DNA from 2 places in the Lysinibacillus sp. NPDC095746 genome. Region 1 is predicted to be linked to the other one. Evidence: a T-box and tRNA genes for the amino acid it is inferred to sense, from the RefSeq annotation. Region 1 holds a T-box; the other holds one or more tRNA genes.
What was found. A T-box is a leader RNA that pairs with one kind of tRNA and senses whether it is charged. The one in region 1 lies ahead of argS (arginine--tRNA ligase), so its partner is inferred to be a tRNA-Arg.

Region 1 (15,259 bases):
TAATGGACAAAAGGTGGAAATTCACCAAAAGTAGAAGCAACAGAAGGTCCATAAAAAACAGGAATACTAGTCTTTGCATACATTGCGAGAAGTATAGCAGTAACATCAGACAAACCTATAAGTATTTTGGGATTCTGCATAAATGCTTCATAATCTAGGTATGGCAGCATACTATTAGCGTTAGTACCACCCATAGTAGGTAAGATCATTTTGATATGGGGATCACGAAGTAGTGCATTCAGCTCTTCTGCTCGTTCTTTCGGTGTACCAGAGCGATAAAAATCTTCTTTTCCAGTTAATGAACCTTCCTTAATCGTAAAGCCAAGTGCTTGCAGACGTTTCTTACCTCTTTCATAACGAGCTTTTGCAATAGTTGTAGCTGGTTTGGAGGGCGAGTAAATGCCAATGGTATCGCCTTTTTTTAATGGGGAAAACATAAAAACCCTCTTTCAATTTAAGATAAAAGCTATTATACATGATTTTTTAAAGAGTCGTATACTTGTTTTGACGAAATAGATATAAAAAGTTAGGGTTATAACAGAGTAAAAATAATAATATTATGTAAATTTAATTGTGTGAGAGTCCGGAATTTAGAAAAAATGGGTGGAGTTTAAATGTATCGACAAGTGGATGATTTTATACATGAGTGGTCAGCACAAAGTACTCTGCAAGTATTACCATCTGAAACTGATGATAAGCTAGAGCAAAGCGAAGTAAGGACATAACTCACTATGGTGGGGAGGGTGGCATTTACATGCAAAAGTAACTGTAAATGGCAGTAACGATTATAAAAAAGGCACTTCTAGCTAAGTTAGATAGGAAGTGCCTTTTTTTGTTTGATCAAATGTTGTTTGACCATCCTTATCTTGTCTCTTTAATAGATATCCCTTTTTTTAATAATAAACCATCTAAAAATATTGCAATAAAGTCTTTGCTTTCTTGTAATAAGTCAAAATCTCTACCAAAGACTAACCAGTCATAAAGGGAACCTCGCATACAACGACTAATATAAATGACGGTTTGTTGAACATTTATTTGTACAGATAATTCACCATCTTTAATAGCTTTTTGTATAAATGAGTGTAAAATTTTATACAATTCTCGTTCAGAATTGGAAAAGAAGTTTTCGTCGTTTTCAATTAAGCCGCTTTTGTAAACAGAACGCATTAAATCCATTCCTAAATCTTCTTTTAAATATTTCATTTGTGCATCAATTAAGGAGATAACCTTTTCCTTGAAGGAAAGATTGGTGGGCAGTGTAGTTATAAATTCCTCGTAAAAATGATCAATTTCTTTAAATTTTTCTAGGAAAATATCGTACTTAGACGAGAAATGACCATAAAAAGCACCTTTTGAGCTTTTGCTTTTTTGCACAATTTCATCAACTGTTACTTGATCAAAGCCTTGCGTTTCGAACAATTTAAGTGCTGTTAAATAAATATGTATTTTCGTTTCTTGAGCCTGCAGTTTTCGCGTCTTTTTCATCTTCTTTATCACCTAATTTCCAAGAGATAGTCTATTTAACTTTAGCATATAACGTATTCAACTAACGACCTTATTTTCTGAATTATTTGAAAAAACATTGACAAATAATTGTTTTGCCAATTAATATACAGACTATAGTCTATGAAACTAATTAAAGAAGGGGGATATCATGGATTTAATTTGGAATAGAACGAAGGGAGAGAATAGAGCAACAACCTATTAACTGGGGATAACGCTCGTATTGATTGAAGATGGTTATTTTTATTTCGTTGATCGTATAAAGGATATGATTAAACGTTCAGGTGAAAATGTGGCAGCGAGAAATGAAGAGTATACTAACAGAGCATCGATTATATATGAAGCAGCCGTCATTGCTGTATCCGATGAAATACGTGATGAAGCTATTAAAGCGTATGTTATTTTACAAGAAGGCGCAAATATGAGTGAAGAGGATTTGATAGCGTATGTCGAGAACGCCCTCGTAAAATTTAAGGCACGTACACCTGTCGGAAAAATTCAAAAACATGTTTTACGTAACGCTAGTTTTAGTTAAAGCGAATGACATAAAAAATTGACTGTAGAGAGAAGGGATTTTATGAAAAATGTGAAGATATTATTAGCAAGTTTAGCAGGATCAGTCATCGAATGGTACGATTTTTATTTGTATGGTACTGCAACGGGATTAGTTTTTACAACACTTTTTTTCCCTTCGACTAATCCAGCAATCTCGATTTTAATTGCATTTGCTACGTTTGGAGCAGGGTATGCAGCTCGTCCAATTGGCAGTTTAATTTTTGGACATATGGGTGATCGTGTCGGAAGGAAAGCCTCGCTTATGCTTACGTTAATAGGAATGGGCGGTAGTTCTTTTTTGATAGGTTTATTACCTACGTATGCACAAGTGGGGTTACTCGCGCCAACGCTATTAGTAATTTTGCGACTTATTCAAGGGATTGCACTTGGTGGTGAATGGGGTGGTGCCGTGTTACTAGCTACTGAATCAGCTACAAAGGGTGTGCGTGGCTTTTTTGGTTCTATTCCACAGCTTGGTGTACCAATCGGTTTAGTGTTAGGGACATTTAGTTTTACACTTATTTCTTCATTAACGACAGAAGCCCAATTTATGGCCTGGGGTTGGCGTTTACCATTTCTATTTAGCGCAGTTTTAATAGTACTGGCTATATGGATTCGAAGTGGGATTGAAGAAACACCAGAATTTAAACGTAAAAAAGACAATGGCGAATTAGCTAAATTACCAATTGTCCAAGTTTTTAAATATAACAAAAAAGATATTTTCCGCATTATTGGATTAAAAATAGGGGATGGATTCTTTAATGTGTTTTTAATGTCGTTTATATTGGTGTATGCAACTACGTATATAGGCTATACAAGGGATGTCGCGTTATTTGCTCTAACGTTAAGCTGTGCAACAATGATTGTCACAATTCCACTTGTTGGGTATTTTTCAGATTTTATAGGTCGAAAGAAAATTTATATTGGCGGCCTTATCACAATGCTACTACTAGCAATTCCATATTTCGTAATGATTCCAATTAATTCAACTAATTTCTTTATATTGCAAATCATTTTACTTGGTGTCGTCTGGGCAGCCATTTTTGCGACTCAAGGTACGTTTTTCTCTGAATTATTCCCTGCGAATGTTCGATACACCGGGCTATCCTTTGGCTATCAAATCGCTGCGGCAATCGTCGGTTTTGGACCAATGCTATGGACATCTTTAGCAACAGAATATGGGGCATCACCATATTTATTTGGTGGATTAATGATGGCGGGGCTATTGTTATCACTGCTACTTGCAGTATTTTCACCAGATACACGGATGATTACTCAATATGAAGAAACTGACGAGAAAATACAAGAAAATAAACGCATGTCAGATGCACAAGTGGAAGTAGCAATGACAACCACGTCAAAGTAATAGTGATCATACTTTGACGAAAGCGAATTTAAAAAAACAGGGTTCTCCTTTTTGAATAGGAGAACCCTGTTTTGTTCTTTAGTTTAAGCCTTGGCTATCTTTCCACTCTAGGAATTCATCATAAGTTAATAGTTTATCTAAAATTGTACCGTCTTCACGGATTTCGATGACACGGTTTGCAATTGTTTGGATGAACTGATGGTCATGAGATGTGAAGAGCATTGCACCTTTGAAGCGCATAAGTCCTTCGTTTAATGCTTGGATTGACTCAAGGTCAAGGTGGTTCGTTGGCTCATCCAGTAAAATAACGTTTGCTGTTGCAAGCATCATTTTTGATAGCATACAACGAACTTTTTCGCCCCCTGATAAAACGGAAGGAGATTTTTTCACTTCTTCACCAGAGAATAGCATACGACCTAAGAAGCCGCGTAAGAAGCTTTCTGTTTCATCATCAGGAGAATATTGGCGTAACCATTCCACTAATGATTTCTCTGAACCTTCGAAGTATTTATCGTGATCATTTTCAAAGTAGCTTTGAGATGTTGTTACGCCCCATTTGAATGTACCAGCATCTGCCTTTCTTTCGTCCATTAGAATATCAAGAAGAGCCGTTTTTGCCATTGGATTACCAAGTAAAATGATTTTATCCTCTTTGTTCATTGAAAAGCGAATATCTTTGAATAGTGTTTCGCCTTCATTGCTTGCTGTAAGGCCTTCCACCGTTAACACATCATTACCGATTTCACGTCCAGTTTGGAAGTTGATGAACGGATATTTTCGGCTAGAAGGTTTAATGTCGTCTAGCTCGATTTTATCCAACATTTTTTTACGAGAAGTGGCTTGGCTTGATTTTGAAGCGTTCGCAGAGAAACGAGCAACGAATGCTTGTAGCTCTTTAATCTTTTCTTCTTTCTTCTTGTTTTGGTCTGCCATCATTTTTTGTGCTAGTTGGCTAGACTCGTACCAGAAGTCATAGTTACCAACATATAATTGGATTTTAGAGAAATCAAGGTCAGCAATATGTGTACATACTTTGTTTAAGAAGTGACGGTCATGGGAAACGACAATAACCGTATTTTCAAAGTTAATTAAGAATTCTTCTAACCATTGGATTGCTTTTAAGTCAAGGTGGTTGGTAGGCTCATCTAGTAATAGAACGTCTGGCTTACCAAATAGAGCTTGTGCTAACAATACTTTGACTTTGTCAGAACCTTCAAGGTCAGCCATTAGCATATAGTGAAGCTCGTCGCCAATCCCTAATCCGTTTAATAATGTTGCTGCTTCTGAGTCAGCTTCCCAACCATTTAGGTCAGCGAATTCACCCTCTAATTCAGCAGCACGCATGCCATCCTCATCAGAAAAGTCTTCTTTTGCGTAGATAGCGTCTTTTTCAGATTTTACTTCCCAAAGACGTTTGTTCCCCATAACAACTGTATCTAATACATTAAATTCATCGTATTCAAAGTGGTTTTGTTTAAGGACTGATAAACGTTCGTCCTTACCCATTGATACGTGACCTTCTTGTGCTTCAATTTCACCAGAAAGAATTTTTAAAAATGTTGATTTACCAGCACCATTTGCTCCGATTAAACCGTAGCAATTCCCCGGTGTGAATTTTATATTTACGTCTTCAAATAGTTTACGATCGCCATAGCGAAGACCTACATTACTTACTTGAATCATGCAAGTTCCTCCTTTTTTCACAATGGCACTAGTATATCATGAAATATGTACCATAGTCTATAAACATTATTAAATCAACGTTTGTGTTATTGGTTCTCGAGTGTTTGAGTGGAATAGGAGAGTGTGAAAATGCAAATCAGCTACTTTTATATGTATTTTAACGTCACTAAGGTAAAGAACGCGTAATAATAATGAAAGCCCTCTAGTAAGAAGGGCATGAGTTAACTACATTATTTCCTCATCCCTACTTCTGATTAAATTTGCTATCATACCAGCAATAAAAGTAAACTTCTCATGATTCCCTCCTAAGGTAAATATTTAAAGTTGTATTCACATATATATCAAATGTAAATACTTTATTGGTAATACAAGGGGATGTGGAGGTGATGAAATGCTATTAAGAAACAAATATTTTAGGCAGTTTATCTTTTCATTAATAGCAATTATAGCAATTGCTATATACAATATTTCATTTCTTAATAGAGCTTTGGAGGTTTTGTTTGTAGCTTTTCTATTAACGATAATTGCTGATCTTGCTTTTCAAAATAAAAAATTCCGAGACTTTTCATTATTACAGAAAATTGCCTTATTTATAGTAACTGTGGGCATATTTATATCAGTTTTCATGTACACAGAACCTGTTTATTTACCTAAATAATATCGATACTTAATGAAATTTAACTACCTGTAATTGGGTAACTTTTTTGATAAATTCTCACATAATTTCAGAGACATATAGTTAAGGGGCAATTAATTTACTATAAATAAAGTAACCTTTTATAGATAGATTGGTAAAAGGTTACTTTAAATTGCATAAAAACATTAAATATATGATTTTCTTCGATAAATACTAAGTGTCAAGCCTATAGCAACGCTTCCTAGTAGCATTGGAAAAACACCATGGCTAATGAATGGGAGTGGCATTGACATGAGGGGGACAAGTCCGAAAAGCATAAGTATGTGATATATAATTTGCGTTGTGACATAGGCAAGGCCACCTACAATTAATAAACGACCGTATTCGTTATGAATGGAGGCTAGTGTGTATGCTATACGGAAAATGATGAAGCCAAGAAGACATACAACAGCTACTCCTGCAATAATTCCATACATTTGTAAAATCGTCAGTAATACATAATTAGTATGTGCCTCAATCTCCCATATTACCTTGCTGTTGCCAAACCATGTGAGGTTCTTCATCACGGTTGAAATATAGGATACACCATTATCTTCTAAACCTGGTATATATATAGTCTTCATTCGAGCCAGTGGGAGGTTATAGGGGGCTAAAGGCACAACCATTAAGTAGCTTATTAAGGCAACAAATAGGAAACTAAAAGTTACGGTACAGGCTAGCTTTTGTTTGCGAGAAAAGCTACTCGCATAAAATAATATGGCAACAATCACCGTGTACGTACAGAATAATGAAAAGTCCGGCAATCGTATGTAGCAATATGCACCGATAGAATAAAGAATGAGCAACCACCATAATGATTTTTTTTGTTTAGCAAAAAATCCCGCAAATGCTATTAAAAAGAGAGGCAATGTCATCCAACCTTTAAGTTCAAGGGGACCTGCCTGAAAAAAGATCACATCATTCATCATTTGATTACCATTTAAGATAATAAGAAATACGAGACATCCTAGTACATACATATGCGTGGAATAGCGCTCTAGCTTGCGGAAATCGAGTCGCGTTAAGAAAATTGTCACAGCAATCCCACCAATAACAATGACGACATTACGCATGATAAAATGTCGTAACCAGAGCTCAGCTGGTAGGAGCGGTAAAAAGCTACACATCGCTGCCAGCACAAATGGAATAACGAGTAGCCAATCGATTTTCGGCTGATGAATCTGATTAAGTGAGACGCCGAGATTAGTCGCATTACCCATTTCACTTACAGCCTGTTGTTCCGCAACCGCATCGTTATAGCCCTTTTCCTGCCAAGCCTGTTTTGACTTCGCTAAATGATAGGTTAACTCCTTTTCAACAGCTTCATGTGCCTCCTTGTTACGGATATGACCCTTTACTTGTTGAATAAATTCTTTAATCGTTCGCATAGCGTACCTCCTTCAGTAATAGCTGAAGAGAAGGGAGCTTGTCTGTTTCTTTGTTAAGCTTTGTCAGCACTTTAACGCCTTTACGTGAAAGAATATATCGCTTTTCGTTCCCGTACCATTCACTTATGATGAGTTGTTGCTGTTCAAGGCGATGCAGCGAAGCATAGATGATCCCTTCATTTAAACTAACTATCTCTTTGTTTTTTGTAAATAGAAGTTGCGTAATCTCATAACCTGAGCGCATCGTTTGTAGCATCGGTAACAGCACCTGATCCGAAAGTTCCTCATGAATGCCTTTGCGCACAGCTTCCTTATGCGTCTCTGTAAACTGCATCTTTTTAAATTGATTTTTCATAGCTTGTTTAAAACGTGTTTCCGTCAAATGGATTCCCTCCTAACGCTTTTTGTAACAAGGAACGTGCCTTACGAAGTCTTGTTTTCACCGTATTATTATTCAATGATAAAAGGCTAGAAATTTCCTGGATCGAATAGTCCTCAAAATAATAAAAATAAATAAGTTCACGATACTTAACGGGGAGTGCCATTACTAAGTCAAATAACGCCTCGTCCTCACTATTTTTCACAACTTGCTCAAGCAAATCGCTCGTTTCTAACGTTTCCTCTAACACATTCGTTTCGATAACATCGACGTTTTTCTTGTACCAGCTCTTTATATAGTCCTTTGAATGATTAATAGCAATGCGCCATAACCAAGTTTTCAAACTGGCATGCCCCTGATATGTTGAGAGAGCCTTATAGCACTTGATAAAAATCTCTTGCGTCAAATCTTCAGCAAGAGCAGTATCATGTACATATGTATAAACAAGCTGCAGAATCGCTTGGCCATAATTGGACATTAGCTCCTCAATCACCTGATCTCGTGATAAACCGCTTGCTGTTATTGTTTCCTCCATATCGTACCTCCTTACGTGTTCATTTATTAGACGATTGCCAAATAATACTGGTTTTACTTTTATAAAAAAGCGTGTATATGTGTTGTGAGTACTCGTAAGCCAAATAACCTTTAGGAAGAGTTCTAGCAGGTAAGGATGAGGGGTACATTAAATAGTAGGGCGAAATAGCAAACTTTATAGTAGAAAGGGAGGAGATCTTGAAGAGACTTACATTAATTTTGATAATTACCGTAATGATTTGCATTGTCTTTAGTAAAAAAATATTTTCAATTAATGATCATAATCCCTCAGAATCTAAACTTTATATCAATGTGTTTGATCCTAAAAGTTTGAAGTTTACATTCTATCATTTTGATCAGAGTCAAAATAAAAGTAAAGTACTATTTAGTAAGGAAACGACGGATTTTACTGCTTTCGCTTATTCTGAACGTACTAATATTTTGCATTTTGCTGATGGCATTTCAGATCATACAATACAATTATTTGAAAATGACCTAAACACGAATCAAATGAAACAATTAACCACTGTATTTCATAACGTTGACTTTATCCAAATAGACAAAGAGCAAAGAATTATCTTTATGAGAGTGCTATTAAGAAATGAACTTAAAAATTTTCATATGGCTACCTATAATCTTGAAACGCAGAAAATACAAATATGGGACGAAGACAACAAGGATAGCAGTGTTTTAGATTTTAATTATAACCCGAATAATAATCAATTAATTGTGGTTTCTTTCTCCGAGGACGAAGATCAGAAGAAACTTGACGAGGTTAATAAAAATCAAACGAAATTACAACCGACCAAATACAGTTTAGATATTTATGATATGGAAGGACAAAAAAAGAAACATATAGCCGATGTAGAAAGATTTATTAGTGGCGCATCATTGGCACCAGATGCTAACTCTGTAATTATCAGCTATGATGAAGCTATAGACAGTCCTATTTCGCATGTTGTTGAAATAGATATCAAAACAAAAAAAGTAAAACACTTATTAGATAGTAGTAATATTTATTCAAACATTCGCTCTGTTAAATACGATGAAAAAAAAGAAGGGTTTTATTTCTTATCTAGTTTTATTGATGAAAAAAAGGGTTATAGTATTTTGGAAATACCTAAGGAGAGCGTACTCTCGTACTATGACGTCAAGAAAAATAAGGTCCGAAATGTATGGCGAGCTAAAAAAAGTGTTATTGTTAATTATTCAGCAGAACATTTTTAATGTAAACATTTACTTCTTGATATTTCCGAAAAGACTGTTGACAATAATTAGTAGCCCGTGTAGAATATTTTGAAATTACAGTCAAATTCGATGAAAAAGAGAGTAGTTTATGGAGTTACTGGAAAGCGAATTAGGGATGGTGTGAGCCTAATGCAGAGGCCATAAATGAAACGCACTTTGGAGAAGGTTCTCGAATGAGTAGTAGAGAATATCGGGGAGTCACCTCGTTAACAATGGAAAGTGGTCATATTTATATGGCAACTAGAGTGGTACCACGGGATAACTATGCTCTCGTCTCTATATTTAGAGATGGGGGCTTTTTTTATTGAGAGGAGAATGAACATGCATACACAAATTGCGAAAAGAATCGCTGTGGCATTAAATAATGAGTTATCTGTTAATGACATTCAAAATCTACTAGAAAGCCCGAAAAATTTGGGCTTAGGAGATGTAGCATTCCCTTGCTTTACACTAGCAAAAAAATTAAGAAAATCTCCAAACAGTATCGCATCCGACATAAAACACAATTTAAGCTGTAATTTAATACAAGAAGTTCAAGTAGTAGGTGGCTACGTCAATATATTTTACCATCAGCCAACGATTACACATCAAGTACTTTGCCAAATAGTAAAAGAAGAAAATCTATACGGGACTCATCAGGAGTCAAAAGGGAATGTAGTTTTAGACTTTTCTTCCCCAAATATAGCAAAGCCTTTTTCCATGGGCCATTTACGCTCAACAGTGATCGGGAATGCTTTGGCGAATATTGCTGAGAAAAATGGCTATCAAGCAATTCGTATAAATCATATAGGTGACTGGGGCACACAGTTTGGTAAGTTAATCGTTGCCTATCGAAAATGGGGAGAACAAAAAGTAATTGAAGCTGCCCCAATAGAGGAACTGTTAAAAATATATGTAAAGTTCCATGAAGAAGCGGAGCAGGATGAAACACTCAATGAACAGGGGCGTGCTGCATTTAAAGTATTAGAAGATGGAGATGGAGAGGCTTTAGCTCTTTGGCAATGGTTTAGAGATGCATCACTCGAAGAATTCAAAACCATTTATCAATTGCTTGGGATAAACTTTGATTCTTTCGCTGGGGAAGCGTTCTACAATGACAAAATGACTGCTGTTGTTAAAGAATTGAAAGAAAAAGATCTACTTGTGCAATCAGATGGTGCGTATGTCGTTGAAATAGACAATATGCCTCCATGCTTAATCACTAAAACAGACGGTGCTACGCTCTATGCTACACGTGATTTAGCAGCTGCTTTTTATCGTAAACAACAATATGATCCTAAAAAAATATTTTATGTTGTAGGGAACGAACAATCTCTTCATTTTAAACAACTATTTAACGTAATTGAGAAGATGGGATACGATTGGGCAAAAGACTTACAGCATGTACCTTTTGGGATGATTCTAAAAGACGGTAAAAAAATGTCGACGCGTAAAGGAAAGATTGTTCTATTAGCAGAAGTACTAAAAGAAGCGATAGCTACGGCGAAGCGAAATATCGAGGAAAAAAATCCAAATCTAGTGGATAAAGAGAACATTGCACGTCAGGTTGGTGTAGGAGCGGTTATTTTTAATGATTTAAAGAATGATCGTCTTCATGATATTGACTTTTCGATTGAGCAAATGATGCATTTTGAAGGTGAAACAGGGCCTTATATTCAATATACGTATGCCCGTATCTCATCTCTTTTGGAAAAAGCAAATAAACATAGTTTCGAAGTATCGTTTGAAGCATTAGGGGAGCAAGCGTGGCCAGTTGTGTTATTACTGGAACAGTTTCCGAATGTAATTGTCAACGCTTTTGAGCAAGCAGATCCATCACAAATTGCTAAATATGCCTTACAATTAGCGCGTGTATTTAATAAATATTATGCTCAAAATAAAATATTGGTTGATGACAACCAGAGAACATCACGATTAGCATTTTGTCATTGTGTAGCCATTGTTTTAAAAGAATCGTTAGAATTATTGGGCATTGCAGCGCCAAAAAAAATGTAAGTATAGTAAGCTGCCGTTATGTCTTATGATTTTTTTAATAATTACCATTAAATTGACCGATACTAGAAAAAATGGTAAAAGGAAATAGTGAGAATTCAAAGGTCTAACAAATTTTGTTGAATTTTTGACCGTATCAATAGAGAGAAGGTATTTAGAAAGTATGGAGAACAAGCAATGGCGTGTTTCTATGGTACTTGTGGTTGTTAGTATTTTCTTCGTTGCGCTCAATATGCGCCCAGCAGTCACAGGGATAGGACCACTATTTAATGTACTTTTGGAATCACTCCATTTATCTAATACAAAAATGAGCTTTTTAACATCTATTCCGGTGTTTTGTATGGGTCTCTTTGCACCATTTGCGGTACCTATTCAAAGGAAACTCGGAACAAAAACAGCTATTACGCTTTTAATAATGATCCTGGCATTTGCAAATGGGCTACGCTTTTTAAAAGAAAGTTATGCACTACTTGTAGTCACAAGTTTTGCTGCAGGATTTGCCATTGCACTTATTGGACCCATCTTAAATGCCTATATAAAGAAAAAATTCCCGAATCGTTTTACAACCGTGGTAGGTGTTTATTCTTTTGGAATAGGAACAGGGGCAACATTGAGTGCGGCACTAACCATAACATTTTTTAATCATTTTCATGAGAGCTGGACAATGGCGCTTGGCAGTTGGGCAATACTTGCAATTATTGCTCTTTGTATATGGTTACTAGCAATACAAAATCAAGAGCGGGCAGAGACAGGTGTATTGACAGAAAATGCAGCACGAAATCCTTGGAAAAATGCACGTGCTTGGACCATTTTAATTTACTTTGGGATACAAACATCTTTGTTCTTCTCAATAATGTCTTGGCTAGCACCGATATTACAGGATAAGGGCTTTTCTCTTGTTGCTGCAAGCTCTATGCTAACTTTTATGTCTATTGTACAAATGGTTGGAAATATTTTGGTTCCTATACTAATGGAAAAATGGTTCAGTCGAATCGGTTGGCTCTTTTCTTTAGGGAGCTTAGGCGTGATTGGCTTTGTGTTGCTATGGTTAGGCTCAGGGACTTTTTTATGGATTGCCGTTTTCATAATAGGTATCGTATTAAGCGGCTTATTTCCAATTGGTTTATTGCTACCACTGGATGAGGCAAGAAATGACGAGGAGGCAAATAGCTGGTCATCTATGGTGCTTTCAGGAGGCTTTATGATAAGCTCCATTATCCCAATACTAATCGGCTATTGCTATGATGTGACTGGAAACCATACATTTACCTATTTGATTTTTATACTATTAATGATTGGCATAATTGCTACAACATTTATGCTTAAGAAAAAATAATGGGAAGACATGCTTAAATGTACGAGCATGTCTTTTTTTAAAAGCTCCATAATCGGCTTTTAGTTCACATTTTTATGATGAACTTTTATAAGATCTAGACGTCTCCGTACAATGTTCATTGTTATATATCTGAAGTAATGTATCTGAGAACAAGTTGGTTTGGTCCATCATAATTCTATGACCGGCATTTGGAATGATAAATAATTTTTTATGGGGAGCATTAATTTTACTAAAGTATTCTTCGGCAATAATGTAGGGAGCCTGCCAGTCATCCTCACCTAAAATGAAATAAATGGGAACTTTATAATCTGAGGAGTCTGCCGCCAGGTCAAAGTCTCCTAAAAATTCATGGATTTTGCTATTTGCTTTTAGTCCTTTCGAAAATGCGAAAAGATCCGATAACTTAAAAATAGGACTTTTAAACGCTGATATAATAACAGGAAGGTCACTCTTAACGGCTAAACCATATAGCCCTTGAAGTTTTCGGATTTTCCTACATTTCTTTAAAAACTCACGATCAAATATTATTTTTTCTCCTGGATAAGTTCCTATAGTTTCAAGCTTTTTTAAAGCTTTTTTATCATTTGCCTTTACTATTTGTTCCTTCATTTTTGCATAAGCAACACGCTCATTTTCAAGAAGGGAGACAACTTGTGCCACGCCAATATAATAAGCAATATCTTCAGGATATAGCTTGATAAATATACTTCCTAAAATAGTGCCCCAAGACCTTCCGAGTAAAACAATCTTTTCTTTATTATATTTCTGCACATCAATTGAAGGGTACTTATCGGGGTTTTTAGTAAGCGTTTTTCCAGCACCACGCTGATCCCAATGTACAATCGTAAACGTTTCTTCTATTTTATATTGGAAAGCATGGGCAAAAAGAGATTCAACACTACCAGGACCACCATGTAAATAAAGCAATACTGGGTTATCATAATTAGTACCTGAATGAAATAAATAATGATTTACACCGTTAACCGAGACATATTCTTCACTATTAATTAACTTCTCGGATTTATTGTTCATTTCTCATTCTCCCTCTATATGATTTCTTCGTCTTTCAAACTCCTTTAAAACCTGTAGCTGAATGTCCATTTGATTTTCATCCATTGTCAAGTTACTGCGCTCTTCAAAACCATCTTGTTCTTCACCATCAAAACTAAATAACTTCTTTAATAGCGCCCACATTGTTTCGAGCTCATTAGTAGAAAAATTTTTAAAAAGATCTGCTAAAAAATATGTTCCTTTTTCTCCTGCCTCTAACGCTACTTGTTTACCAAACGTAGTAATCGTCGTGTTGACCGCACGTTTATCATGCTGACTAGGGGCAATTTCGACATAGCCTTTATTTTTCATAGTAGTGACTAGCTGTTTTACATTCTGTTTAGTCGTTCCTAGTTTTCTTGCGATATTGTTGAACGATGCTTGATCTTCAGGTAAATGGGCAATAGCTAAAATAACCATAAATTGTCTAGATGTTAGTTTTTCTAAATATTGATCGGATTGTACTTGAATTTTATTGCCAACAGAAAAGAGGGCTGAATATATTTGTTGCATTAGAAATAAGTCATTGTTCATAAAGAAGTCCTTTCTTTTAGACAATACATTGTCTAAATTCATCATAACAAAATGGACAATATATTGTCTATAAAATTTATGAACGGTCATATTAGTAAGAAGACTTCTTTTATTAATAACATTTTAAGCGCAAATTATAAGCCATTTTTCATAGCAAATGTAAAAAAGAGATGTTTTTTATAGGTATAACGGATTGGCTAAAAGGTAAGAGCAATATTTTTATAACACATATCCACAAATAATATTATTATGTAAACTTGAAACGTTTTGTAACCTTGTTTATGATAGTAAAGAAAGATGTTTAACTGGCATTTAGCTCTAAAAGTCATCACCACTGATAAGTGGGTGCAGGGTGAGGTTATTGTTGCGGGTTTACAAATAACCGCTAAGATAGCGGAACTTAGGCTTTGAACTTGAATGCTAAAGTGACCAACATCGTGCCTTTGCAGAGGCAGATTTGATAGAAAGTTTTGGTGAACGTATGCGGAAAAAGATGCTCATTCTTGGAGCAACAGCTTTATTATTAACGGGCTGTGGAAATGAAACATTGGCAGAGGTGTTTCATACTGAAAAGACCGATGTAAAATCGGAAAAAGCTGTGACGAAGCAGCAAGAAAAAATTGTACCAGAAGTAAAAGTAGTTGGGGAGAACGGAATCGGTGCAGGAGTCATTATTAAAAAAGAAGACACGAAGCTCTATATTTTGACAAATGGTGCGCTCGTCGCTTCCAAGCCAGTTGCGCTCGTGCAATTTAATAATGATAAACTGATGGAAGCCGAGGTGCACTATATATCTACCGCTTATAATATAGCCATTTTAGAAGTACCATATAACGCATCGGTAAAGGTGCCGAACGTCTATAAAGGTGAATTAAATCAGTTAGCTGTTTATGTTGATAGCTTACCATACATCATTAAAAAATATAGTGACAGCGTAGCAGCTTATTACATAGATGCAAAACAAAATACACTTATTGGGAGCCCGGTTCTAGAAGCAGAGAATGGTGAACTTGTG
Region 2 (15,259 bases), on a different contig from region 1:
AAGTGAAGGATAGTCCCATCAAACCAATACAGTTAGTGTCGAACAAAAAAAGACATCCCAGAAATAATCTGGGATGCCTTTAACTTTTTTATTTACGTTCCATAATTTGGTCGATTAGGCCGTATTCTTTTGCACGCTCAGCTGTCATGAAGTTATCGCGGTCTGTATCTCTTGCAATGACTTCAAGTGGTTGACCAGTGCGTTCTGATAAAATTCCATTTAATTTTTCACGTAAGAATAAAATACGTTTTGCAGCGATTTCGATTTCAGTTGCCTGACCTTGTGCACCGCCAAGAGGTTGGTGAATCATTACTTCAGCATTCGGTAATGCGAAACGTTTACCAGGTTCACCAGCAGCAAGTAGGAAAGCACCCATAGATGCTGCCATTCCGATACAAATTGTTTGTACTTGTGGCTTGATAATTTGCATTGTGTCATAAATTGCCATACCAGCAGTGATAGATCCACCTGGTGAGTTAATGTAAAGGAAAATATCTTTGTCTGGATCTTCTGCTTGTAGGAATAGAAGTTGAGCAACAATTGAGTTAGCAACGTTGTCATCAATTGCACTTCCTAATAGGATGATACGATCTTTTAGTAGTCGTGAATAGATGTCATAAGCACGTTCACCACGACTTGTTTGTTCAATAACTGTAGGAATTAAATTCATGTTAAATCCTCCTTAAAAAACTAAATTCGAATACTTTTGCTGAAAACTTCCTTGGTAATTCAGCTGTATCCTTATCATACACATTATAGTCAGGGAAGGTCAAATATTAACCCTGTTAAAGTAAAATAAATTAAATCAATTTTTCCTTGGCGTATTAATAGTGCTGCCTCGCTTTCGCCACAGAAACTATTGGACGCTGCCGCCTCGCTTTGGTCACCAAAACATTGGATGCAATCGCTTCGCTCTCGCCCAGAAACCATTGGATGCTACCGCTTCGCTTTCGCTCCAAAAATATTGGATGCAGTCGCTTTGCTTTTTGCCACAAAAAACTTGGATGCAATCGCTTCGCCCTTGCCAGAAACCATTGGATGCACGCTTCGCCCTCGCCCAAAAACACTTAATGCTGTCGTCTTCGCCCAGAAAACATTTTATGCTACCGCCTCGCTGTTGCTACAAAAAACATTCCCATTACCGCCTCGCTTCCACGCAAATAAGGAAGTACCGCAAACGCTTTGCTCTCATGTAAATAGATAGCGTGTCCAAAATTAAAAGGGTATCAGCATAATTCACAAATCTGTGATATCCGTCTGTAGTTTATCTATTTTTCGTAGGTATTTTGATACTTATTGAATCAAGATAAAAAAAGTTAAAATGTTTTGCATTCTATAGTTGAAATATGGGCAATAGGTTTGTATAATTGATAAGGTCACATAAGTTAAAGTACAGTACACTATTTTGCAGGTATGCTTCACATGAGGGTTATCTACATCATGCTTTTCTAAAGCCTAGGGTGAGTACTTTTTTTTTGTTTAATTGCCCTCGTGGTGTAATGGATAACACGTAAGATTCCGGTTCTTGCACTGGGGGTTCGATTCCCTCCGAGGGCGCCATTTTACTGATTATTTGATTTACTTTAATAACTCAATTCTCCTAATAAGTAGTTTAGCAGCCTGCTTAGTGGGGAAAAGAGAAGGGAATATAATGGAAATATTGCTTAATAGGCATTATTCCCGTATATGTTCCTTTCAAACCTTCAAAAAAGCAACAACTCCAAATTATTTTTAGTGAACATACTGTACGTGAAGACTAGTTATACTAGTCGAAAAAAAAGAATCCTATCTGAGGGGATTCTTTTTTTTTTACAAATAGTCTAAAAATAGCACCAGGATGAATGGCTAAACATTCACTCCAGGTGCTATTTTTAGTTATTCGATGGGTGATCGACTTGGCGAATCCATGAACGAAAGCATTTTTTATAAAAAATTAAACAAGAGCAGCCCCTGGGTGATAGTGACCACAGATGGGCTGCTCTTTTTTTTAAAAATTAATGAAGGGGATTTGTTGTAGTGCTGTATGCATTAAGCATCGTTTGCATATCTTGTTGAGAAAATTGAGGTACTTGATAGTAGCCATGCATATTTTGGTATATAGATAATTCGTATGCCATTTCAATGCAGTTGGGAATACTATCGGCAATAACGCGACGAACAACAGGGTTTGTAGTTTCTGTTGCTGCTGCAGTCATACCTTTTGCCACACCCTTTTGAGCGCCAAGTAAGAAGCCAGAAATACATTCATCGCTGAGCTCGTTTGCATTTTGCATTGGCTTTTTAGGTTGGCCAGGAGTTAATCCATATTTAAAATTATTTCCTGTCTCCATTTGATAGCGACCTGTAGGAACAGATGGATCATGACCTGTGCTATAAGATTCCACAATAGTGTTATACATACCTAATGTGAAATTGTATTGGCGATCCAAAATACTAAGTAACTCTGTGTCCTTAACATGTGGACGTAAAACAATGGATTGATTCATACAAGCAATGATTGCACCGATTGTTTCATGCAAGTCCATTTGCTCATGTCCACCATGATTTAGGCTTTGTTGTTGATTAAACGATGTTTGGTTTGATGATTCGTTTTGAAACGATTGTGTCAAAAAAAGCGCCTCCTAAATATCATAGTTTGTTACAGTATTAAGTATGGCACGTTAGAGAAATTTCATACGGTATTAATGCATTTGCATATATGTAGAATAGGGATGTTTTTTTGCTACACATTAGAAAAAAGAAAGGCTTATCATGGATGATAGCTAACAGAAAGCGAAGGAGGTTTTAGAATTGAAAAAAATATTTGGACCTGTAGGAATAATCGTTATTATTTTAGTTATATTGGCCTTACTATTTATTCCAAAATACAATAGTCTAGTAACGGCAGAGGAAAGCGTAGATTCGAAATGGGCGCAAGTTGAAAATCAGCTACAACGTCGCTACGATTTGATTCCGAACTTAGTAGAATCTGTAAAAGGTTATGTAACCATGAGAAAGAAGTGATCGCTAGCATTACAGAGGCACGTGCACAAATGGGAAGTGCTCAAAGTCCAAAGGAACAGGCTGTTGCCAATGATGCATTAAACGGAGCACTTAGTCGATTACTAGTAGTCGTAGAAAATTATCCGAATTTAAAGGCAGATGCAAATTTCCGTCAATTAATGGATGAATTAGCTGGGACAGAAAATCGTTTAGCGGTGGCTCGAGAAGATTACAACAATGAAGTGCAGACTTTTAATAAAACGGTTAAACGTTTTCCAGGCAATCTTATTGCAGGGATGTTTGGTTTTGAACAGAAAGAATACTTTAAAGCAGCTGCGGGTGCTGAAAAGGCACCATCTATAGATTTTGGCAGTTCAGGTAAACAATAATGAAACGGTTAATATTCCAACTTGCTATTGTTAGCATCATGTTTATTCTGTCTATAAGAATGGCGGATGCCGCAATGCCGACACCGAAGAAAAATACGTATATTCATGATTTTGCTAATGTTTTATCAACATCCGTAAAGGAAGAACTCAACCACTATTCAGAGCAGCTAGACAAAGGCACAGGTGCTGAAATTATGGTCGTAACAGTAGATACGATTAACGGAGAAGAACCAAAAATGTATGCAACAAAAATGATTCGTTCATGGGGGATTGGCGATGCGCAAAAAAATAATGGTGTTTTAATTTTAGCAACGTTTGGGCAGGGCGATGGCAATAATGATGTCGTCATTGCTGTAGGCCAAGGTCTAGAAGGAGCATTACCTGATGGCAAGTTGGGGCGCATTTTAGATTCAGCGTTTTATCCAAATGCAAGAGCTGGGGACATTAATAAGGCATTTAAAGCAACGTACGCAGAAGTATTTCAAACTGTCGCACACGAATACAATTGGGATGGAAAGATGCCTGAAAATACAGCTGACAATGAAGAAATGCCAACGTGGATGATTATTTTAATCACTATCATCGTACTTGTTATTTATACATTTATTTCTAATGGTAGAGGAGGAGGGCCTCGTTCTGGTAGACGTGGCGGTTTTCCGGGTGGTTTTCCAGGTGGATTCGGAGGTGGCGGCTCTAGGGGCGGTGGATTTGGCGGATTCGGGGGCGGCTCATCTGCTGGTGGAGGAGCAAGTCGGAAATTTTAACTTCAGATGCCTGCCTTATGTAACGTGTAAGTGAACTGGCAGTTACAAGTGTTTTGGTAGCGACAGACTTCCTTTATAGGCGGAAGCTTCCGGTGGCATAACTGTTTATAGTAAAAAAGTGAACTCAATCAGTTCGCTTTTTTTATTGGTTTAAAAGGGAAATATACTTAATTATTATCAATTATTGACAATAGAGATAAAATTGCTATAATTCAATTATATCGACAAACGATATAACATAAACTGATATATGGAGGAATCATTTTGAAGAAGAGATTTTTATCAGCATCATTAGCGGTTATTTTAACATCATCTGCTGTCATTCCTGTATCTATGCAGGAAGTACGCGCTGCCAATGAAACTAGCAGTCAAGTAGAAGTAAAAGAGGAACGTTTATCTGCTAAGGAATTTTTAAATTTAACTGTAACAGCCCTAACATTCCAACATGGATCAGAGACAATGCGTCAGCAAATCATTGATACGTGGGTAAAAGGCGAAGAATTAAAAGATTTAAGTGTCCATATTAAACGTGATGAAGCGGCACGTATTTTAGTAAGAGCGCTAAATAAAGAGGAAAAAGAAGCAACACTTGCTGAGTATCAAGAAAAAGCAAATAAACTTGGCTTATTTAACGGTCTGCCAACTAGTGAAACAATTTCTAAACAAGATGCAGTTAAAATTTTGAATAACGCTAAAAATGTGAAAAATGGTGTTAGCAATAATGAAGGCGTGAAAGAAATTTCTGTTGAAGATTTCATGAAAAATCCAGGAAACATGGGCTATGAACTTTCACCAGATGGCAATTACATTTCTTATGCTTCTGCATGGGAAAATCGATTAAACATTTTCGTGAAAAAAATGAATGACGATAGTGAGCCTGTACGTGTATCTAATTCAACGGATCGTGATATCGGGGGATTATTCTGGAAAGATGATAATTTACTATATGTAAAAGATAAAGGTGGCGATGAAAACCACCACATTTATTCAACAACATTTAATGGTAATGAGGAAAAGGATTTAACACCTTATCCAAATGTAACAGTTGGGATATTAAGTGGCTTACAGGGTGTAAAAGATGAAATCCTTATTATGATGAATAAAGAAGATGCGAAAGTCTTTGATGTGTACAAGCTTAACATAAAGACTGGTAAAACTACACATGTTGCGAAAAACCCAGGTAATATTACGAGCTGGATAGCAGACCGTGATGGAAATGTACGTATGGCAGTTGCTTCAGATGGTGTAGTAGGCACTGTTCTATATCGAGATTCAGAAAAAGATGAATTCAAGCCATTTATTGAAATGGAAGAAGAGGATCAAGTAACACCACTTGGTTTCACTAAAGACAATAAACATATTTTGGCGAAATCTAATAAAGGAAGAGACAAAGTAGAAGTTGTTAAATATGATTTAGAAGGTAATGAAGAAGTAATTATGTCCAACGCAGAAGTGGATGTAATGGGTGTATTATATAGTTCTGATAAAGATAAATTATTATACGGTACATATGTATCAGACAAGACACATTATCAATTCTTTGACGAGGACTTTGAAAAACTATTCCGTAAAATTCAACATAAATTAGGTGTTCAAGAAAGTGAATTAGGCATTAATGATTACAACAAAGAAATGACAAAATTCATTGTTAGTGTTTCTAGTGACACGGTTTACGGAAAATATTATTACTACGATTCAACAACAGATGAAATGACTGAAATGGCAACACTAAGCCCTTGGTTAAAACAAGAGGAGCTTGCAGAAATGCATCCGATTTCATATAAGAGTCGTGACGGCTTAACGATTAACGGTTATTTAACTTTACCGAAAAACAAAGATGCTAAAAATCTACCACTTATCGTCAACCCTCACGGTGGTCCGTGGGCACGTGATATGTGGGGCTTTAATCCTGAGGTGCAATTACTAGCAAATCGTGGTTATGCGGTATTACAAGTCAATTTCCGTACTTCAACTGGCTATGGTAAAGAGTTTTTACAGGCTGGTTATAAACAATGGGGTCTAAAAATCCAAGATGATATTACTGATGGCGTACAATGGGCAATCGATCAAGGTATTGCAGACCCTAAACGCATCGGAATTTACGGTGCATCATTTGGAGGTTATGCAACTTTAGCTGGGATTACGTATACTCCAGATTTATATGCTGCAGCAGTGGACTATGTAGGTGTATCCAACATCTTTACATTTTTAAATACAGTCCCTCCGTATTGGGACACATTGCGTAACCAACTTTATAAGCGCGTGGGCAATCCGGAAGAAGATAAAGAGCTATTAACGGCTGTTTCACCTGTCTTCCATGTGGATAAAATTAAAACACCGTTATTTGTAGCTCAAGGTGCGAATGATCCGCGTGTAAATAAGGCTGAATCTGATCAAGTCGTTGAAGCATTACGTGCAAGAGGCGTTGATGTGGAATACATGGTGAAGGATAATGAAGGCCATGGTTTCCAAAATGAAGAAAATCGCATTGAATTTTATAATGCCATGCTAAAATTCTTAGATAGCCATTTAAAAAAATAATAAATGAAAAAAGACTGTGCAGGAACTAAGTTTTCTGCGCAGTCTTTTACCATTATGACCAATAATTGACAAAAGTTCTGAAGTTGGTATAATTTCATTGTATTGACAAAATGCATAATGCGTACTGATATAAGGAGGAATCATTTTGAAAAAAAGGTTTTTATCAGCATCATTAGCGGTTATTTTAACATCATCTGCGGTTATTCCTGTATCTATGCAGGAAGTACGCGCTGCCAATGAAACTAGCAGTCAAGTAGAAGTAAAAGAGGAACGTCTATCTGCTAAGGAATTTTTAGATTTAACTGTAACAGCTCTAACATTCCAACATGGATCAGAGACAATGCGTCAGCAAATCATTGATACGTGGGTAAAAGGCGAAGAATTAAAAGATTTAAGTGTCCATATTAAACGTGATGAAGCGGCACGTATTTTAGTAAGAGCGCTAAATAAAGAGGAAAAAGAAGCAACACTTGCTGAGTATCAAGAAAAAGCAAATAAACTTGGCTTATTTAACGGTCTGCCAACTAGTGAAACAATTTCTAAACAAGATGCAGTTAAAATTTTAAACAATGCTAAAAATGTGAAAAATGCTGTAAGCAATGAAGGCGTGAAAGAAATTTCCGTAGAAGATTTCATGAAAAACCCAGGAAACGGCGGCTATCATCTTTCACCAGACGGAAATTACATTACTTATAAATCTGCATGGGAAAATCGTTCAAATGTGTTCGTAAAGAAAATGAATGATGATAGTGAGCCAGTACGTGTATCTAGTTCAACGGATCGCGATATTGGTGGATCCTTCTGGAAAGATGATAATTTACTATATGTAAAGGATAAAGGTGGCGATGAAAACTTCCACATTTATTCCACAACATTTAATGGTAATGAGGAAAAAGATTTAACGCCATATCCGAATGTAACAGTTGCGTTATTAAGTGATTTACAGGGCGTTAAAGACGAAATCCTTATTACGATGAATAAAGAAGATGCAAAAGTTTTTGATGTGTACAAGCTGAATGTGAAGACTGGAGAAACTAAACATGTTGCAAAAAACCCAGGTAATATTTCAAGTTGGTTAGCCGATCATGATGGAAATGTACGTCTGGCAGTTACTTCAGATGGTGTAGAAGGAACCATTCTTTACCGTGATTCAGAGAAAGATGAATTCAAACCGTTTATTGAAATGAAAGCAGGAGATGAAGTAATGCCACTTGCCTTCTCTAAAGACAATAAACATATTTTCGCGACTTCTAATAAAGGAAGAGATAAAGTAGAAGTGGTGAAATATGATTTAGAAGGTAAAGAAGAAGTAATTATGTCCAACTCAGAAGTGGATGTACTAGGTGTATTATACAGTCCTGAGAAAGATAAAATATTATATGGTGGCTATATAACAGATAAAGCACACTATCAATTCTTTGATGAAGACTTTGAAAAACTATTCCGTAAAATTCAAAACAAATTAGGTGTTCAAGAAAGTGAATTAAGCATTAATGATTACAACAAAGAAATGACAAAATTCATTGTTAACGTTTCTAGTGACACTGTTTACGGAAAATATTATTACTACGATTCAACAACTGATGAAATAAAAGAATTAGCAACGTTAGGCTCTTGGTTAAACCCAGAGGAGCTTGCAGAAATGCATCCAATTTCGTATAAGAGTCGTGATGGCTTAACGATTAACGGTTATTTAACTTTACCGAAAAACAAAGAGGCTAAAAATCTGCCACTTATCGTCAATCCACACGGTGGACCATGGGCACGTGATATGTGGGGCTTTAATCCTGAGACGCAATTACTAGCAAATCGTGGTTATGCGGTACTACAAATGAATTTCCGTTCTTCAGCTGGATACGGTAAAAAATTCCTTGAGGCTGGTAATAAGCAATGGGGTCTAAAAATTCAAGATGATATTACAGATGGCGTACAATGGGCAATCGACCAAGGCATTGCAGACCCTAAACGCATCGGAATTTATGGGGCATCCTTTGGAGGGTATGCAACATTAGCAGGTATCACTTATACACCAGATCTATATGCAGCCGCAGTTGATTACGTAGGTGTATCGAATATCTTTACGCTATTAAATACAATTCCTCCATATTGGGAAACAATGCGTGAAATGCTTTATGAGCGTGTAGGGCATCCAGAAAAAGATAAGGAGCTATTAACAGCCGCTTCACCTGTCTTCCATGTGGATAAAATTAAGACACCGCTATTTGTAGCTCAAGGTGCAAATGATCCACGTGTAAATAAGGCTGAATCAGATCAAATCGTTGAAGCATTACGTGCTAGAGGCGTTGAAGTGGAATACATGCTGAAAGATAATGAAGGCCATGGCTTCCATAATGAAGAAAACCGTATCGAGTTCTACACTGCCATGCTAAAATTCTTAGATAGCCATTTAAAAAAATAACATGAATGTAAACTGTGCAGGGAGTACCTTGCACAGTTTTTTCTAACTAGAACAGTGCTTAGGGATAGGAGCCAATTTTGAAGGGAACATTACACTCTCTTGTTTAATAGTTTTATAATAGCTCTTAAGGGAGGTGCTGTAATTGAACGTGAAATTTTTTAGTCGAGCTAATTGTGGACTATGTGTAGAAGGACTGCATACATTAAAGCTTGTACAGGAAGATCTAGATTTCGAAATAGAAATTATTAATATTGAAGAAGACGAGAGCATACATGAAAAATATATGTTGATGATTCCGGTAGTAGAAAAAGATGGGCAAGTGATACAATACGGCAATTTGGATTACGCAACACTTATGGAGCATTTGTGTAGCGAATAACAAAGGGGGATCTGCTTATGTACATACCAGCGGCTTTTAAAATGAAGGATATTTCCGAGATGATAGCAGTGATTCAGGAAAACAGTTTTGCAACACTCTTTTCGACTCATGAAGGAATGCCCTTTGCTACACATCTTCCGCTAGTGTTGAATGACACAAAAGATTATGTAATTGGGCATTTCGCAAAAGGGAATCCTCAATGGAAGGATATTGAGAACCAAAAGGTTTTAGCAATATTTCATGGGCCACATTGCTACATATCTCCCTCATGGTATGAAACAAATCAAGCTGTTCCAACATGGAATTATGTAGCAGTACATGTTTATGGGGAAATCGAGCTTATGGAACACGATGATGAATTAATGAACTCCTTTAACAACATGATTAAAAAATATGAACATCCTACCAGCACATATAGCCTAACTCAGGTAGATGAGCAGCTTGTAAGTAATCTAAATAAAGGGGTTCAGGGCTTTAAATTAAAAATCTTAAGTATGGAAGGGAAGAAGAAGTTAAGTCAGAATCATTCTAATGAAAGACAGCAATTAGTGATTCAAAAATTAGAAGAAATCGAACATATAAATGAGCAGCAAATTGCTCGTTTAATGAAGCAAAACAATAAGTGAATCCTAAAAATTCCGCATTTTTTCTGCTATGTATGTAGCGGTGAATGAGCGGAATATTTTTGCTTCTTTTAGCGTGCTTCCAAAGAGGAATTGGATAAGAACTCCACTTCTTATGGCAATTTATCTATGCGAAAGCGTAGCGGCAGCAAAACAGGCAATGAGGACCTATATCGAAAAAATTGATAGTTACTTTACTTGAATTTTTAGCGGTAATAACCACAATTCACAAATTGTTCAATGAAAGCGTTTAGAAATTGAACAGTTTGTGAAGACCTTCACATTAGGCTTTATTTTTTAAAAAATAGGAGTAGAATAAGAATCAGTAAGAGATTGTTATAAAACAGTTTATCAAAAGTATCACATTTTTAGTGGTTGTTATATTACAAAAATATATAGTTGAAGGGAGATTTTACAATGTGGGTTATTACAGTATTTGAGAAAAAGGACGTTCGTATTTTTGAATACACAAATAAAAGTGAAGCAACAAAAGCTTTAGGCGGATTTAAGAAAAACGCAATTTTATCTTTCACAAAATAAGCAAACAAAAAACTCGTAGCCATGATAATTAGGCTACGGGTTTTTTTGTTAATAGAAACTAACACTAAATTAATAATACTCACTACCATAACGTGGGGGATATTTCCGTCCCTGCTGGTTTTTTTGTCGCTGTCGCTCCGCTTTCACACAGAAAAGACCATGTTGCTGTCGCTGCGCTTTCGCACAGAAAAGACCATGTTGCTGTCGCTCCGCTTTCGCACAGAAAAGACCATGTTGCTGTCGCTGCGCTTTCGCACAGAAAAGACCATGTTTCTGCCGCTCCGCTTTTGCACAGAAAAGACCATGTTGCTGTCGCTCCGCTTTCGCACAGAAAAGACCATGTTTCTGCCGCTCCGCTTTTGCACAGAAAAGATCGTGTCGCTGCCGCTCCGCTTTCGCACAGATAAAACTAACGCTACTTTCGCGCAGAGTAAAGCTTTCGAAGGTGTCCGATGATCCTACGGTATAACGGCCAACACGATCCGGAGGCGTTATCACAAGACGTGATGATTTTAGGTGTAAACTTTCATAATCCCTAGTGCATCCACATTTAGGTCACTATGCTTAAATTATTTTTCAATACCAAAACATAACATTTACTTGCTCTTTATTTTAAAGCGTATTATAATAAAATTGTAAGTGGGACATAATTTTAAGTAGTGGGGTGAAAAGTGACCCACAACTATTATAAAGGGAGTAGATAAATATGTTATCTGTACCTGAGGCGCAGCAAAGGCTACTTCCAGAGATGTATCCGCTTCTGCAATCGAGATATCGTATTTTGCAAACAGTTCAGCTTATGCAGCCAATTGGGCGTCGTACACTTGCTGATTCACTTAAAATGACTGAACGAGAAATTCGTAAAGAAACGGATATTTTACGTGAGCAAAGGTTATTAGATTCTCAAAAGTCGGGTATGGTATGTACAGATGAGGGTGAAGTAGTGATTGATAAGCTTCGAGCACTCGTCTATGAATGGTCTGGCATTACACAGCTAGCTAAATTATTGAAAAACCATTTTGGCTTACAGCATGTAATAGTTGTTCCAGGTGATTACAATGAGGACGATACGATATTAACATTGCTTGGAAAAGAGGCAGCACAACAATTTATATCAACTACCTTTGATGGTCAAATAGTAGCTGTTACTGGTGGTAAGTCGGTTGCATCACTTGCGCAATTTTTACATCCAGCTGATACAAACAACATTACATTTGTTGCTGCTCGTGGAGGTATTGGGCATGAAATGCAAATGCAAGCCAATACACTTGTCTCAACATTTGCCATGCAGATGGATGCTCAGTATCGCACATTATTTTTACCGGAGCATTTAAGTGAGCAGGCCTATCAAGCAATGTTAACAGAGCCAATGGTAACGGAAATGATGACTTATTATGATCGTGCAGATTGTGTTATTCATGGTATTGGCTCGGCAGAAGAAATGGCTGTTCGCCGTAACTCATCGCCTGAGGATTTACAGATACTCGAAGAAAAGGGTGCAGTAAGTGAAGCATTTGGATATTATTTCAATGCAGAAGGCGAAATTGTACATCGAATTCGAACAATCGGTATACAGTTTGAACAAGTGCAAAGAAGTAAGCAAGTCATTGCAGTTGCTGCTGGTAAACAAAAAGTGAAGGCCATGCTATCGTACTTTAAGGTAGCACCAAAGCAAACCATTTTTATAACAGATGAAGTAGCCGCAAAAGCTATCGCAGAAGGTTTACCTTCTTTATAAATTACTCAAATTTCAGCGAGTGCTCAACACTCTCTGAATGAGAATAGGGCCAATTGTGGATATTATAAATGTCCGAGGCAAAATAAATTATTTAAACAATATTGGAGGAATTAACAATGGCATTAAAATTAGCTATTAATGGATTTGGACGTATTGGACGATTAGTATTTCGTGAAGCAATGAAGCACGATGAATTTGAAGTAGTTGCAGTAAATGACCTAACAGATGCAGGTCAACTTGCACACTTATTAACTTATGATTCAGTACACGGTATCTACGATGCTGATGTTTATGCAGACGGTGATTCTTTCGTAGTAAATGGAAAAAACATTAAAGTTTATGCTGAAAAAGATCCTGCAAATTTACCTTGGGGTGAACTAGGTGTTGATGTAGTACTTGAATGTACAGGTAGATTCCGCTCAATGGAAGAAGTAGGTAAGCATATTCAAGCAGGTGCTAAAAAAGCTATTCTTTCAGCTCCAGCGAAGGGCGAAATGCCAACGTTTGTAATGGGTGTTAACCATGAGGATTATAACCCTGAAACAGATGATGTTATTTCAAACGCTTCATGTACAACGAACTGTCTAGCGCCAGTTGCAAAAATACTTGATGAAAAATTTGGTATTGAGCGCGGTATGATGACGACAATTCACTCCTATACAAACGATCAACGTATCCTTGACTTCCCGCACTCTGACCCACGTCGCGCACGTGCAGGTGCAGTGTCAATGATTCCAACAACAACAGGTGCAGCAGTAGCAGTTTCCAAAGTATTACCTCAATTAAAAGGTAAATTAGATGGCTTCTCTATGCGTGTACCAACACCGAACGTTTCATGTGTTGACTTAGTAGTGGAGCTAAAAGCTGAAGTAACGAAAGAAGCCATTAATGCTGCATTAAAAGAAGCTTCAGAAAATGAGCTTAAAGGTATTTTAGGCTACAACGAATTACCATTAGTTTCAATTGACTACAATGGTAACCATAACTCTTCAACTGTAGATGGTCTTTCTACAATGGTATTAGAAAATAGTATGGTAAAAGTTCTAGCATGGTATGATAACGAAATTGGTTACTCTACTCGTTTAATGGACTTAGCTTTATATATCGCAGAAAAAGGATTAAACACTAAATAAGTGACATAATTCGATAACTAAAGTAAAAAGTGTGACATAATACCGCTTTTTGCGCACAAAAAGTATAGCCTTTATAATATCTTAAAGATATAATATACAAGGGTAATGGGAGTAAGGGAATTTACCCTTACTCCTTTTTTATACGAAATATAAGGCAGACACGTGACTAGTTATGTAATTGCAAGACATAGAACGTGACTTTTGCTACTATAAAAGCAAGTAAAAGGTACTTCACCATAACGTGGGTTGATTTCCGTTCCAAGGCGCTTTTTTAAAAAGGCTTATTTAACAAAATTAATCTTATGTGATGATGGATCAACTATTTTTATCTAATACTTTTAAGTGAATGATGTGAGGAGCCAAGATGGGTGAATCCAGGGAATTCATGACTAAAAACTTTGAAGGGGGTTTCTTCATGTTAAATAAGAAGACGATGAAAGATATTGATGTAAAAGGTAAGCGCGTATTTGTACGTGTTGATTTTAATGTACCGATGGCAGAGGGTGCAATTACTGACGAAACACGTATTCGAGCAGCAATTCCTACAATTGAATATTTAGTGGAACAAGGTGCCAAAGTAATTTTAGCTTCTCACTTAGGACGTCCAAAGGGTGAAGTGAAAGAGGATATGCGCCTAACTGCAGTAGGTGTCCGTTTAGCTGAAATAATGGGTAAACCTGTTACTAAATTAGATGAGTCAATTGGTCAAGAGGTAGAAGAAGCTGTTGCAAATATGCAAAATGGTGACATTATTCTTCTTGAAAATGTTCGCTTCCACGCTGGCGAAGAAAAAAATGATCCAGCATTAGCAGAGCAATTTGCAAAATTAGCAGACGTTTATGTCAATGATGCGTTCGGTGCAGCTCACCGTGCACACGCGTCAACTGAAGGAATTGCTAAGTATGTACCAGCAGTATCTGGTTACCTTATGCAAAAGGAATTAGATGTGTTAGGAAAAGCATTATCTAACCCGGAGCGTCCATTTACAGCCATTATCGGTGGTGCCAAAGTTAAAGACAAAATTGGTGTGATTGAAAGCTTATTAGAAAAAGTAGACCATCTTATTATTGGTGGTGGCTTATCATTCACATTCATTAAAGCGCAAGGCTATGATATCGGTAAATCTTTATTAGAAGAAGATAAAATCGATTTAGCAAAATCCTTTATTGAAAAAGCAAAGGCAAAAGGCGTGCAATTACATATGCCAATCGATGCCGTAGTCGCAAACGAATTTTCAAAAGATGCTGAAACACAAATTGTAGATGTAGACGCTATTCCAGCAGACTGGATGGGCTTAGATATTGGTCCGAAAACAGCTGCTAAATATGCAGAAGTTATTAAAAATTCTAAATTAATCATTTGGAATGGACCAATGGGTGTTTTTGAAATGGATAAATTCGCGAATGGTACAAAAACTGTAGCTGACGCTATGGCGACAACAACTGGTTATACTGTGATCGGTGGCGGGGATTCTGCAGCGGCAGTTGAAAAGTTTGAAGTTGCCGATAAAATGGACCATATTTCTACAGGTGGTGGTGCATCACTTGAATTAATGGAAGGGAAAGAGCTTCCTGGAATTGTGGCATTAAACGATAAATAAAACGGAATAAAAAATATAGGAGGCAAGAATGATGCGTAAACCAATTATTGCAGGTAACTGGAAAATGTATAAAACATTTGAAGAGGCTATTCAGTTTGTTGATGCGGTACAGGACAAACTCCCTTCAAATGATAAAGTAGACGCTGTTGTT

Region 2: it encodes a tRNA-Arg, which carries the amino acid that the T-box ahead of argS (arginine--tRNA ligase) is inferred to sense. The anticodon was not compared.

The regions. Positions count from the first base shown of each region.
Region 1 is NZ_JBIWGL010000049.1:5,473-20,731, forward strand. It holds gene ACIQ7N_RS22750 (S66 family peptidase) at 1-437, opposite strand, end outside; gene ACIQ7N_RS22755 (TetR/AcrR family transcriptional regulator) at 862-1,485, opposite strand; gene ACIQ7N_RS22760 (AMP-binding enzyme) at 1,727-2,038, shown strand; gene ACIQ7N_RS22765 (MFS transporter) at 2,081-3,424, shown strand; gene ACIQ7N_RS22770 (ABC-F family ATP-binding cassette domain-containing protein) at 3,503-5,107, opposite strand; gene ACIQ7N_RS22775 (FtsW/RodA/SpoVE family cell cycle protein) at 5,930-7,171, opposite strand; gene ACIQ7N_RS22780 (helix-turn-helix transcriptional regulator) at 7,158-7,553, opposite strand; gene ACIQ7N_RS22785 (sigma-70 family RNA polymerase sigma factor) at 7,534-8,085, opposite strand; gene ACIQ7N_RS22790 (hypothetical protein) at 8,283-9,311, shown strand; T-box leader at 9,393-9,613, shown strand; gene argS (arginine--tRNA ligase) at 9,648-11,327, shown strand; gene ACIQ7N_RS22800 (MFS transporter) at 11,488-12,660, shown strand; gene ACIQ7N_RS22805 (alpha/beta fold hydrolase) at 12,733-13,692, opposite strand; gene ACIQ7N_RS22810 (MarR family winged helix-turn-helix transcriptional regulator) at 13,696-14,244, opposite strand; gene ACIQ7N_RS22815 (TcaA NTF2-like domain-containing protein) at 14,702-15,259, shown strand, end outside.
Region 2 is NZ_JBIWGL010000005.1:121,201-136,459, forward strand. It holds gene clpP (ATP-dependent Clp endopeptidase proteolytic subunit ClpP) at 89-670, opposite strand; tRNA gene ACIQ7N_RS05775 (tRNA-Arg) at 1,486-1,560, shown strand; gene ACIQ7N_RS05780 (spore coat protein) at 1,995-2,609, opposite strand; gene ACIQ7N_RS05785 (LemA family protein) at 2,791-3,003, shown strand; partial or broken gene ACIQ7N_RS05790 (LemA family protein) at 2,965-3,371, shown strand; gene ACIQ7N_RS05795 (TPM domain-containing protein) at 3,371-4,135, shown strand; gene ACIQ7N_RS05800 (S9 family peptidase) at 4,400-6,676, shown strand; gene ACIQ7N_RS05805 (S9 family peptidase) at 6,822-9,095, shown strand; gene ACIQ7N_RS05810 (glutaredoxin family protein) at 9,238-9,474, shown strand; gene ACIQ7N_RS05815 (FMN-binding negative transcriptional regulator) at 9,492-10,100, shown strand; gene ACIQ7N_RS05820 (hypothetical protein) at 10,515-10,637, shown strand; gene ACIQ7N_RS05825 (hypothetical protein) at 10,761-11,093, shown strand; gene ACIQ7N_RS05830 (sugar-binding transcriptional regulator) at 11,344-12,375, shown strand; gene gap (type I glyceraldehyde-3-phosphate dehydrogenase) at 12,492-13,508, shown strand; gene ACIQ7N_RS05840 (phosphoglycerate kinase) at 13,924-15,108, shown strand; gene tpiA (triose-phosphate isomerase) at 15,140-15,259, shown strand, end outside.